DNA from 2 places in the Halomonas marinisediminis genome. Region 2 is predicted to be linked to the other one. Evidence: predicted binding sites of a transcription regulator. Region 2 holds the regulator's gene; the other holds the start of a gene.
The links. The regulator FNR, encoded in region 2, switches genes on or off when oxygen is low (the NO sensors DNR and NnrR bind a similar motif). The targets are predictions, from matches to a motif close to TTGATNTANATCAA.

Region 1 (5,433 bases), on a different contig from region 2:
CCTGGAAGCCACCGGTGTCACGATCCACCAGGGTGTTGATCAGCACCGGCTGCAGGGTGTTGTCACACAGGTCATCGAGAATCCTGGCGACCCGAAACCGCAGCATCGACTTGTACTCCAGCGCCTGCACCGGCCACTCGCTGACCGCCGCAAGGAAGGCCTCGACCACCTCGCGGGAAATGGTCAGCTGCAGCAGGCGCGGGGACTGGGCAGAAGGTGCCAGGGTAAAGCCGCGGATATCGGCGGGCAGAGGCATGGCGGTTTCGGGAAGCTGGCTCAGCACGGTCATGTCAGGGCTCCAGGGGATATTGGATTGCCCATCCAAAATATCGACACTTTTTAATAGCGTCAACTGTATTTGGTTTTATACTTTTTATTAAGCCGCTGCCGGTTCGGCTGCGCGCACTGGCTGTCCCTGCCGATATCCGCCCCCTGACACACAAGAAGGACCCACGAGCAGGCCATACATGGCATCGCCCCGGCACGGGGCCGGGGCGAAAAACAGGCTTAAAAGGCCTACTCGTGCAGGAGGGCGTCAACGTCCCGAGTAGGGGTCACCGCCGGCCAGCTCACGCTGCATCATCCTGTCGCTGTAGGCGACACCGTAGCGGACACGGGACCAGGCATAGAGGGCCAGGCCAAGCAGCATCCAGCTGGCGAAGAGCATCCACTCGACGGCCGACAGTGCCGAGGGGCTGCCCGGCAGATACATGGCGGAAAGCCCGAGGGAGAGCAGTACCGCCAGGGCCCCGACCAGCTTGCCGTGGCGTACCTTGAAGGGGCGCTCCATGTCGGGCTCGCGACGGCGCAGCACGACGAAGGAGAGCGAGACGAACAGATAGGCAATCACGATCCCGAGGCCGCCAGCCACCACCAGCCATACCAGTGCCGGACGGCCCAGGAAGGGGGCGATCGCCGAGAGCACCCCCATCACCAGGATGGCGTTGGTGGGCGTGCGATAGCGCGGATGCAGCTTGCCGAGCCAGGCCGGCAGCATGCCGGAGTCCGCCAGGGCGTAGATGGCCCGCGAACCGCCGATATAGAAGGCGTTCCAGCTGGTGATGATCCCCGCGATACCCGCCAGGATCATGAGATTGCCCGCCCAGGGCGCCTGAAAGACCGCCTGCATGGCGTCCGGTACCGCCAGCGAGCTCTCGCCCAGCGCCTCGGGGTCGAGCATCAGGGAGGTGCCAAGAATGATGAAGGCATACCAGAACACCGCCAGGATCACCGAAATCATCAGCACTCGACCGATCTCGCGAAACGGCAGGTTGATCTCCTCGGCGGCCTGGGGAATCACGTCGAAGCCGACGAACATGAACGGCACCATGATGATCACCGTCATGATGCCGCCCATCACGCCCTGCTCGACGCTGAACAGCGGCTGCATGGTATCGCTGCTGCCCTGGAACAGGGCCCCGGTAATGAACATCACGCCTACTGCCAGGATCAACAGGGTCACCACCTTCTGGACCAGTGCCGCGGTGCGCACGCCGACATAGTTGATCCACATCATCAGCAGCGAGCCGATGACACCGACCGCCACCCAGGTGGCCTTCACCTCCCAGCCGGCGATGGTCCACAGGTGCCCTACCGCGTAGCCGGGAAACAGGTGCTCCACCACGGTGGGTAGCGCCACGGCCTCGAAGGAGACCACGCTGACATAGCCCAGGGTGATCGCCCAGGTGCACAGGAAGGAGGCGAAGTGGCCCAGGGCGCGATAACTATAGACGTGCTCGCCACCGACCTGGGGCATCGCCGAGGCCAGCTCGGCGTAGGTCAGGCCCACCAGCACGATGATCAACCCGCCCAGCAGGAAGGCGGTGATCGCCCCCAGGCTGCCGGCCGACTGGATCCAGCTGCCGGTCAGCACGATTCAACCCCAGCCGATCATGGCCCCGAAGGCCAGGGCGAGAACGTCCTTGCGAGCCAGCACACGCGAGAGCTGGCCCTGAGAGGTCTCGACATCTTGAGTCATGGGGATCCTCGAAAATTATCGTTTTAAGGAAAAAATTCTGTTTTGAATTAACGTCGACAAAATAGAGAAGACCACGGCTCACAGCAATAGTCGTGCCACATACCTGGGGTAGACATTCGTCGACAGTTCCCCACTACCTCCCACCAAAGCCGTAGGCAATCGCCACTGGAAAAAACGGCAACGAGTCGCCATAGTGTCTCTGTCGCAACCGCCCAATGGAGCATCATGAGCACGGCACGACAGTCCCGACCCGCGGAACTCCTGGACCCTCCGCGAAGCAGCCCTGACCTCGATGTCAGGGACCTGGAACAACGTACACGCCTCATGCGCATCGTGACCCGGCTGATCGCCGTGTCAGACCTCGGCAGCCGCGAGATCGCACGCCGCGCCGGGCTACCGATGCAGAAAATCAGCGACCTCCTGGCGGGGAAGCTGGAGCACCTCTCGATCGATGAGCTACGCCTCGTCCACCGCACGGTGGCTGAGCAGGGGGCTACCCACTGACGACGCGATCGATGACCCTCTCCCGAACAGCGAACGCCCTGCACAGCGCAGGGCGTTTTTTATTGCCTCCCCTATCAGAATAAATCTTAGTCACATCAGCACCTTGAGTGACCATTAAGCCAGCATTAAGAGCTTGCTAACAAAATCTTGATCAACATCAAGCCTGGTCGCCTCCGCCGAGGGTAGCCTTCCGGTATCAGCCTTGTCCTTTCCATGCGCGGAAGATCCCGCCCCACCTAGCTACCGGAGGCGCCATGGACCCCATACGCCGCACCCTTCTCGGCCAACTGGCCCGCTTGAGTGCGGGGGCCGCCCTGATCCCGCTCGCAGGCGTCGCCAACGCCGGCATCAACGACCAGCCACCGCGGCGCGAAGGCGACCCCACCAAGCGCTACGGCATGCTGATTGATCTGCGCCAGTGCATCGGCTGCCAGGCCTGTACCGTGTCGTGCCATATCGAGAATGCCGCTCCACTGGGCAACTTCCGCACCGTGGTGTCGCAGTTCGAAGTGGAGGAGCAAGGCAGCGGAGAGGTAGCGACCTTCATGCTGCCCCGCCTCTGCAACCACTGCGAGAACCCGCCCTGCGTGCCGGTCTGCCCGGTGCAGGCCACCTACCAGCGCCAGGACGGCATCGTGGTGGTCGACAGCGACCGCTGCGTCGGTTGCGCCTACTGCGTCAACGCCTGCCCCTACGACGCCCGCTTCATCAACGAGCAGACCCAGACCGCCGACAAGTGCACCTTCTGCGCCCACCGCCTGGAAGCCGGCCTGCTGCCGGCCTGCGTGGAGTCCTGCGTGGGCGGCGCGCGGATCATCGGCGACATGCGAGACCCCGACAGCGAAATCAGCCGCCTGATCGAGAAGCACCGCGAGGAGCTGATGGTGCTGCAACCGGAAAGGAACACCCTGCCGCAGGTTTTCTACCTGGGCATGGACGAGCGCTTCACCACTCGCCCCCAGGCCGAGGCGGGCATCTGGGATGTGCTGGGAATGGATGGCAAGGAGGTGGGCTATGAGTTTGGTCACTGAAGTCGTCGTGCCGCGCTACGGCATCGCCTGGTATCCCTGGGCGGTCCAGTATTTCTTCCTGATTGCCCTCTCCTACTCGACGCTATGGCTGGCCGCCCCGGGGCTGATCCTGGGCAAGAAGGCATGGATGACCACCGCACGCATCGCGCTGCTGGCCTGTGTCTCCACCACCCTGGTGGCCCCCGTTGCCCTGCTGGCCGATCTGCACCAGCCGCTGCGCTTCTGGCACTTCTACGCCCACCCGACACCCTGGTCGTGGATGTCGCTCGGCAGTTTCCTGCTGCCGATATATCTTGGTGCCGTGGTGGTGCTGGCCTGGCTGGCCTGGCGTCCTGCCCTCAAGGCACGCAGCCACCAGAACGATGGCTGGTTCTCCCGCGTGGCAGGATGGCTGGCCTGGGGCGAGTGGCAGACGCCGCGTGCGGTACTCGCACTCGTCGGCGCAGGAGCACTGGTCGCCTCGCTGGGTATCATGCTCTACACCGGATTCGAGGTGGCCATCGTCAAGGGGCGTCCGCTGTGGAACACCAACTGGCTGCCGCCGATGTTCGTCGCCACCGGCGTGATCGGTGGCTGTGGCCTGATTCTGGTGCTCAACCGCATCACATCCATCCGTCATCCTGACACCAACCGCCAGATGCTTGCCATCCTGGTCGGCGCCTGCGTGGTCACCGGCTTCATCGCCCTGACCTGGTTCCTCGACGGCGTCAACGCCGTCTCGGGTTCGGTGGCCGCCGCGCTCGATTCGGTCAGCCAGAGCGCCGCCTGGCGCAGCACCGCCATCGAAGGCGGCATCGCCGGTGGACTGCTGGCCACCCTGGCCTTCGTCATGCGCCGCACACCGGCGCGCCGCAAGGCCATGGGCTGGATTCTCGGTCTGCTGGCCCTGCACGTCGCCTGGATGTTCCGCTGGGTGGTGCTGATGAACGTCCAGACCGTGGCCCGCAACAGCGCCGGCTTCCACGACTATCACGTCGCCTTCGGCTCCTACGGCCTGCTCGGCATCATTGGCATCTTCGGCCTGTGGCTGACTGCCGTACTGCTGATCGATCTGTTCGTGCCCTGGCGCGAGGCCTCCAGCGACCCGCAGACAGAGCCTGTCGCCACCGCGCCCGAGGCCACTTCCATCTCCGCATCATTTGAAGGAGCCCCCAGCCATGGATAAGTCACGTCGTCGTCTGCTCAAGGGTGCCGTCGCCGCCGGCGGCGCGGCCACCTTCGCCGCCGGCTACTCCGGCCCGCTGGCCAAGATGGCCAAGGGGGTGACCGGCAGCGCCGGCGAGAAGCCGGATCATCACATCTACGGCAACGCCCTGGCGCCGGAGTATCGGGTCGACCTGGAAAGCGGTGAACTGACGCTGAACCCCGATCAGCGCACCGCCTTCACCGTCTGCTACGGCTGCACTACCAAGTGTGGCGTGCGGGTGCGTATCGACAACGAGAGCGACGAGGTACTGCGTACCATCGGCAACCCCTATCACCCGCTCTCCTCCGACCCGCACCTGCCGATGCACACCCCGGTGGTTGATGCGCTGAAGAGCGTCAGCGCCTATCAGGAGCAGGGCCTGGCCGGACGCTCGACCGCCTGCGCCCGGGGCAACGCCATGATTGCCCAGATGACCAGCCCCCACCGAGTCACCGACTGCCTCAAGCGGGTCGGCGGCCGTGGCGAGCGACGTTGGGAGCGTATCTCCTTCGAGCGCCTGATCGAGGAGGTCTGCGAGGGGGGTGACCTGTTCGGTGAGGGCCACGTTGACGGCCTGCGTGCCATCCACAGCCATGACGAGCTGATCGACCCGGACAACCCCGAATACGGCCCCAGGGCCAATCAGCTGCTGATGATGGAGGCCACCGACTACGGCCGCTCGGCGCTGCTCAAGCGCTTCGCCTTCAACGCCTTCGGCACCCGCAACTACGGCC
Region 2 (5,433 bases):
CTGGACCTGCCGCCTTTCGCCGCCGCCTTCGTCTTCGGCCTGCTTGGCGGTGCCCACTGCATCGGCATGTGCGGCGGCATCATGAGCGCCCTCTCCTTCGCGGTGCCACCCAGCATGCGCTCTCCGGCGCGCCTCTCGGGCCTGCTGCTGGGCTACAACCTGGGCCGCATCACCAGCTACATGATCGCCGGCGTCCTGGCGGCGTCGCTCGGCACCCTGCTCTCGCTGACCGCCCCCGCGCGCCTTATCCTGCAGGGGCTCGCCGCCCTGATGCTGATCCTTATGGCGCTCTATATCGCCGACTGGTGGAAGGGGCTGCTGGGGATCGAGGCCCTGGGCAGGCGCCTGTGGCGCCATCTGGAGCCACTGGGGCGCCGGCTGATGCCGGTGGTCAAGCTCCCCCAGGCAGTGGCGCTGGGGGCGGTATGGGGCTGGCTGCCCTGCGGGCTGGTCTACTCCATGCTGACCTGGAGCCTGGCCATGGCGGATCCGCTGCGCGGCGCCTTGCTGATGGGCGCCTTCGGACTAGGCACCCTGCCGGCCCTGCTGGCCACCGGCTTTGCCGCGCGCCAGCTGAGCCGGCTGATCCGCCACCGGGCCACCCGCACCCTTGCCGCGCTCTCCATCATCGCCTTCGCGCTCTGGCAGCTATGGTTGCTGGCTCCCGGGGGAGGCCCCCACCATCCCGGCTGAGCACTATTCCACGCGGGGTTGACGCAGCTCAACGCCGGTCTCGGCACCACGCCCTAGCATGGGGAGTAGATCCATCAGCGGAGTCGCCCCATGCCCGTTCCTGCCAAGCACACCGTCCCCGCCGGGGCCTCGAGTCCTGCTCGAGAGCCGCTGCCCGGCGTGGGCGACCTGGTAACGGCCGCGGAGGTCGCCTACCCTGCCCCGCACCACTATCACGACGGCATCGGCGCCCAGGCACTGGAAATGGCCCTCGCCGAGCGTCCGGCCGAGGCACCCCTGGCGATCAAGGTGCGCCTACCCTTCTGCCACCATGCCTGCCGCTTCTGCGCCAGCCAGTGCGTCTCCTCCCGCAGCAGTCGCCAGGCCGACCCCTATCTCTCCCGCCTAGACCGCGAAATGGTACTGGCTCGGCGTCGGCTCAGCGGCCTGCCGCCGGTATCTCGCCTGCACTGGGGTGGCGCCCCCCCGGCCTTTCTCTCCCTGGACCAGATGAGTGACCTCTTCGATCGCCTGGACGCCCGCCTCGGCCTCTCCGGTGCCCGGGAGCGGGACTTCAGCATCGACCTCGACCCACGAGAGACCGATATGCTGACCCTGCGCCATCTGCAAGCGCTGGGCTTCAACCGCCTGAACCTGGGGGTGCAGGAACTGGATCCACGTGTACAACAGGCCATCAACCGCCTACAGCCGAGGGCCCTGACCGAGTCGCTGGTCGACGAGGCCGACCGCCTGGGCTTCCGGGAGCTGACGATGTCGCTGATGCTGGGGCTACCCTTCCAGACACCTCAAGGGCTCGTCGATACCCTCGAGCAGGTCATCGGCATGGTCCCGGCACGCATCCGCCTCTACCGCTATCGGCATCGCCCGGAGCACCACCCTGCCCAGCGCGCCATCCACCGTGACTGGCTACCCGACGCCTCGACCCGCCGGCAGCTGCTGGCCGTGGCTCGCGCCCGGCTCGACGCCGCCGGCTATGTCCATATCGGCCTGGGCCTCTACACGCGCCGCAACGACCCCCTGGCACAGGCCCAGGCCAGCGGCACTCTGGGGCATGGTCCGCTTGGCTTTACCCGGGGGCAAGCGGGTGATCTGCTGGGGCTCGGCGTGAACGCCACCAGCCGTATCGGCGACCTCTGGGTTCGTAACGCCGGTACGCTGGCGGCATACGAATCGGCACTCGATAACAGCCAACTGCCAACCGCACGCGGCGCCCGCCTGACGGCCGATGAACGACGCCACCGCGCGACACGCGAGACCCTGCTGTGTGGCCGTGGCGTCGACCCTGCCGACCTGCCGCCGAGCCCACACCTCGAGAGGCTCCACGCGGAGGGACTGATCGAGATGACGATTGAGGGAGTATCGCTGACCGCCGAGGGACACTGGCGGCTGCCCGACATCCTTGAGGCCCTCGCCCTCCCCTAGCCGCCGAGCCCCGCATAGTTTGCCCTGCCTGCACTTTGCTCCATAATGGGCCCATGACCACGATCAAGAAGGAAAGGGCCATGGCGGATACTCTCACCGGTCGGCGGCGATCCGTACTACAGGAGACGCGCTGTCAGACGTGCAGTCTCAGCTCTCTCTGCCTGCCTCTGGCACTCGAGGTGGACGACATGGACCAGTTCGACGCCATCATCCGGCGTCGCGCACCACTCAAGAAGGGCGAGGCGCTATTCCGCCAGGACACCCCCTTCTCCAGCGTCTTCGCGGTTCGCTCCGGCAGCCTCAAGCAGGTCACCACCGAGGGCAGTGGCGAAGACCAGCTGACCAACTTCTATCTCCCCAGCGAACTGGTGGGCCTCGACGGCATCGACGAACAATGCTACCCGGGTACAGTGGTGGCACTGGAGACCACCACCGTCTGCGAGATTCCCTTCGACCGCCTGGACCACCTCGCGGAGTCGATGCCGGAGCTGCGCGGACAACTCTACCGCAGCATGAGCAAGGAGCTGCGCGATGACCGCCGCATGATGCGCCTGCTCTCGCGCAAGACCGCCGACCAGCGCCTGGCCAGCTTCTTCACCAGCCTCTCCGAGCGTTTCCGCCGCCGCGGCTACTCGCCCTACAGCTTCCGCCTCTCCATGGCGCGGGCCGATATCGGCAACTACCTGGGCCTGGCGGTGGAGACGGTAAGCCGTATCCTCGGCCGCTTCCAGACCCAGGGCCTGGTCGCCGTCTCGGGGCGCGAGGTGAATATCCTCGATCTGCCGGCGCTCACCCGTCTGGCCGAGGAGGAGGGGGCGCACTAAAGCAGGAAGCTGGAAAAGCAGCATGACTTCGCTGCCAAAGGCGTCAAGTCCTGTTCTTCAAGCTTGAGCCAGCGAAGCAGGTGCTCTTCCAGCTCCGGGCGAAGCCCGGCTCTTCCAGGCGCGGAGCGCCGCTCTTCAAGCTTATAGCTCTTGCTGGATATCGATCCGGCTGGCCTGCATCCTGGCCTGCTTCTCCTCCAGCCCGGCGAAGTCAAACAACTCACGGTCGGCCAGCTGTGAAGGCGCCACATTGGTCACCGCCTTGAACATGCTTTCCAGGCGCCCGGGATGCTTCGCCTCCCACTCCGCCAGCATCTCCTTGACCACCTGACGCTGCAGGTTGGGCTGAGAGCCACACAGGTTGCAGGGGATGATCGGAAACGCCATCTGCCGAGCAAACTCGGCAATGTCCGCCTCCCGACAATAGGCCAGCGGCCGAATCACCATGTTCCGGCCATCGTCGGACAGCAGCTTCGGCGGCATCGACTTGAGGCTGCCGCCGAAGAACATGTTGAGGAACAGGGTCTCGAGGATATCCTCGCGGTGGTGCCCCAGGGCGATCTTGTTGGCACCGATCTGCTCGGCGAACCCATACAGGGAGCCGCGGCGCAGCCGCGAGCAGAGCGCACAGGTGGTCTTGCCTTCCGGGGTCTTCTCCTTGACCACCGAATAGGTGTCGCGCTCGAGGATATGATAGTCGACCCCGGTAGTCTCCAGGTACTCGGGCAGCACATGCTCGGGAAAGCCGGGCTGCTTCTGATCGAGATTCACCGCCACCAGCGAGAAGTCGACCGGGGCGTTGCGCTGCAGATTGCGTAGGATCTCGAGCAGGGTGTAGCTGTCCTTGCCACCGGACAGGCACACCATCACCCGATCTCCCTCATGAATCATGCCGTAGTCGATGATGGCATTGCCTACCAGGCGACGCAGCCGCTTCTGCAGCTTGTTGAATTCACGCTTGTCCTGGGTACCGGGCTGCTGCTGGGGCGAGGCTGGCCCGGAGTGGGTGAGGGGCGCGCTATCGCGTTCGCGGGGGTCGAAGGTCACGGCGTCTTGCATAGGTCTTGGCGCTGCCAGTGCGGGCAAAAATGGAAAGGCGCCCATCCTACCATCGGCGACAGCGCCAGGCGACGCCAGACGCCACTCGTGCCGACTAACTCCCGGCGGCGTCAGCGCGCTCCAGGCGCAGGAACATCAGCGCGGTGGTCACCGCATCCCCCAGGGCGGTATTGCGCCCCATGACCGGCACTCCCAGGCGCTCGGCGGCACTCTCGAAGCGCGGCAGGTTATCGATTGCCGGGTGCCGACGTCGCAGTCGGCGCCGCCACAGCTGGGCCACATCCACGGTGGCGTTGGGTAGCTCGAAGCCGAAACGCGGACGCAGCTCACGGTTGAGAATCGCCAGGTCAAAGCCCAGATGCCAGCCCACGAGAGGGCGATTGCCGACGAAGTCGAGCAGCCGCGCCAGGGCGCTGTCGATGCTCTCGCCATTGTCGAGGTCCATGCCACGCAGGCCATGGATGCGGATGGAATCACCGGTCAGCGAGTCGGGGCGACGAAGGCGCAGATCCAGGGAGTCACTGGTGAGGATATGATCACCACGCACCCGCACCGCGGCGATCGACACCAGCTCGGCGCTGCGGGTATCCAGGCCGGTGGTCTCGGTGTCGATCACCACCATCTCGTCACCGGTATAGGGGCGAAACAGCCAGGCGTACTCGCCGTTGGCATGGCGCCGCTGATCCGCGACGCGTCTCAGCATCTTGAGCATGACGGGCTCCTTGTGTCGTTGTCGTTCCGTCGATTCATGAGTACTCCAGATGAAAGCGGTGGGAGAGGCGCTGCTTGAAGTCCTTGACGATATGCAGCGCCTCGCGCAGCAGGTCGCGCTCCAGCGACGAGAGCTCCTGTACCACTACTCGATCAGGGCTGTGCTGCTCGCCCTCCTCCTCGTCCTCACGCCTCTCCAGCTGCTGCTTGAGGCGCAGCTCGGTGAATAGCGCCAGCGCCTCGGCCAGGTCTTCGGCGAAGCGTGGCTCCAGCCGGCCATCGGCAGCCAGGGCCTCCAGGCGCTCCAGGGTCGAGGTAGGCCGGATGCCGCGCTCCAGTGCCATCACTCGTACGCCATGCACGATGGGGAAGATCCCCCCCTTCTTGATATCGATGCCGTGCTGGGGTCGCTTGAGTGAGCCGAACAGGGTCAGCGGTGTGGAGAAGCGCAGGATGGTGCGGGCGAAGTAGGAGAGCAGCAGATCGTTTCCACTGCACCGGGCAAAGAGGTCGTCACGCACCCGGTCGAGCAGCGCCGGGTTGCCCGCCACCGCGTGGGAGTCGAGCATGATCGCCAGCTTCATCAGGCTGTCGCCATCCCGAGTCTCGACCCAGCGCGTGATGCGCTGCTTCCACTGGGTGACCGTGCCCACCCACTCCGGGTTGGAGACCATGATATTGCCCGGGCAGAGTGGATAACCCAGCTCCACCAGGGTCTCGGTCA

Region 1: dsrO (sulfate reduction electron transfer complex DsrMKJOP subunit DsrO) is a predicted target of FNR. The motif match lies at 2,630-2,643, and genes of this name have one in related genera.

The regions. Positions count from the first base shown of each region.
Region 1 is NZ_SLTR01000005.1:152,504-157,936, reverse strand. It holds gene glaH (glutarate dioxygenase GlaH) at 1-289, opposite strand, end outside; partial or broken gene E0702_RS06035 (APC family permease) at 536-1,978, opposite strand; gene E0702_RS06030 (XRE family transcriptional regulator) at 2,204-2,482, shown strand; gene dsrO (sulfate reduction electron transfer complex DsrMKJOP subunit DsrO) at 2,737-3,513, shown strand; gene nrfD (NrfD/PsrC family molybdoenzyme membrane anchor subunit) at 3,497-4,678, shown strand; gene E0702_RS06015 (molybdopterin dinucleotide binding domain-containing protein) at 4,671-5,433, shown strand, end outside.
Region 2 is NZ_SLTR01000017.1:62,820-68,252, forward strand. It holds gene E0702_RS12520 (sulfite exporter TauE/SafE family protein) at 1-693, shown strand, start outside; gene E0702_RS12525 (radical SAM protein) at 784-2,115, shown strand; gene fnr (fumarate/nitrate reduction transcriptional regulator Fnr) at 2,196-2,939, shown strand; gene ttcA (tRNA 2-thiocytidine(32) synthetase TtcA) at 3,081-3,998, opposite strand; gene E0702_RS12540 (3'-5' exonuclease) at 4,093-4,710, opposite strand; gene E0702_RS12545 (putative nucleotidyltransferase substrate binding domain-containing protein) at 4,745-5,433, opposite strand, start outside.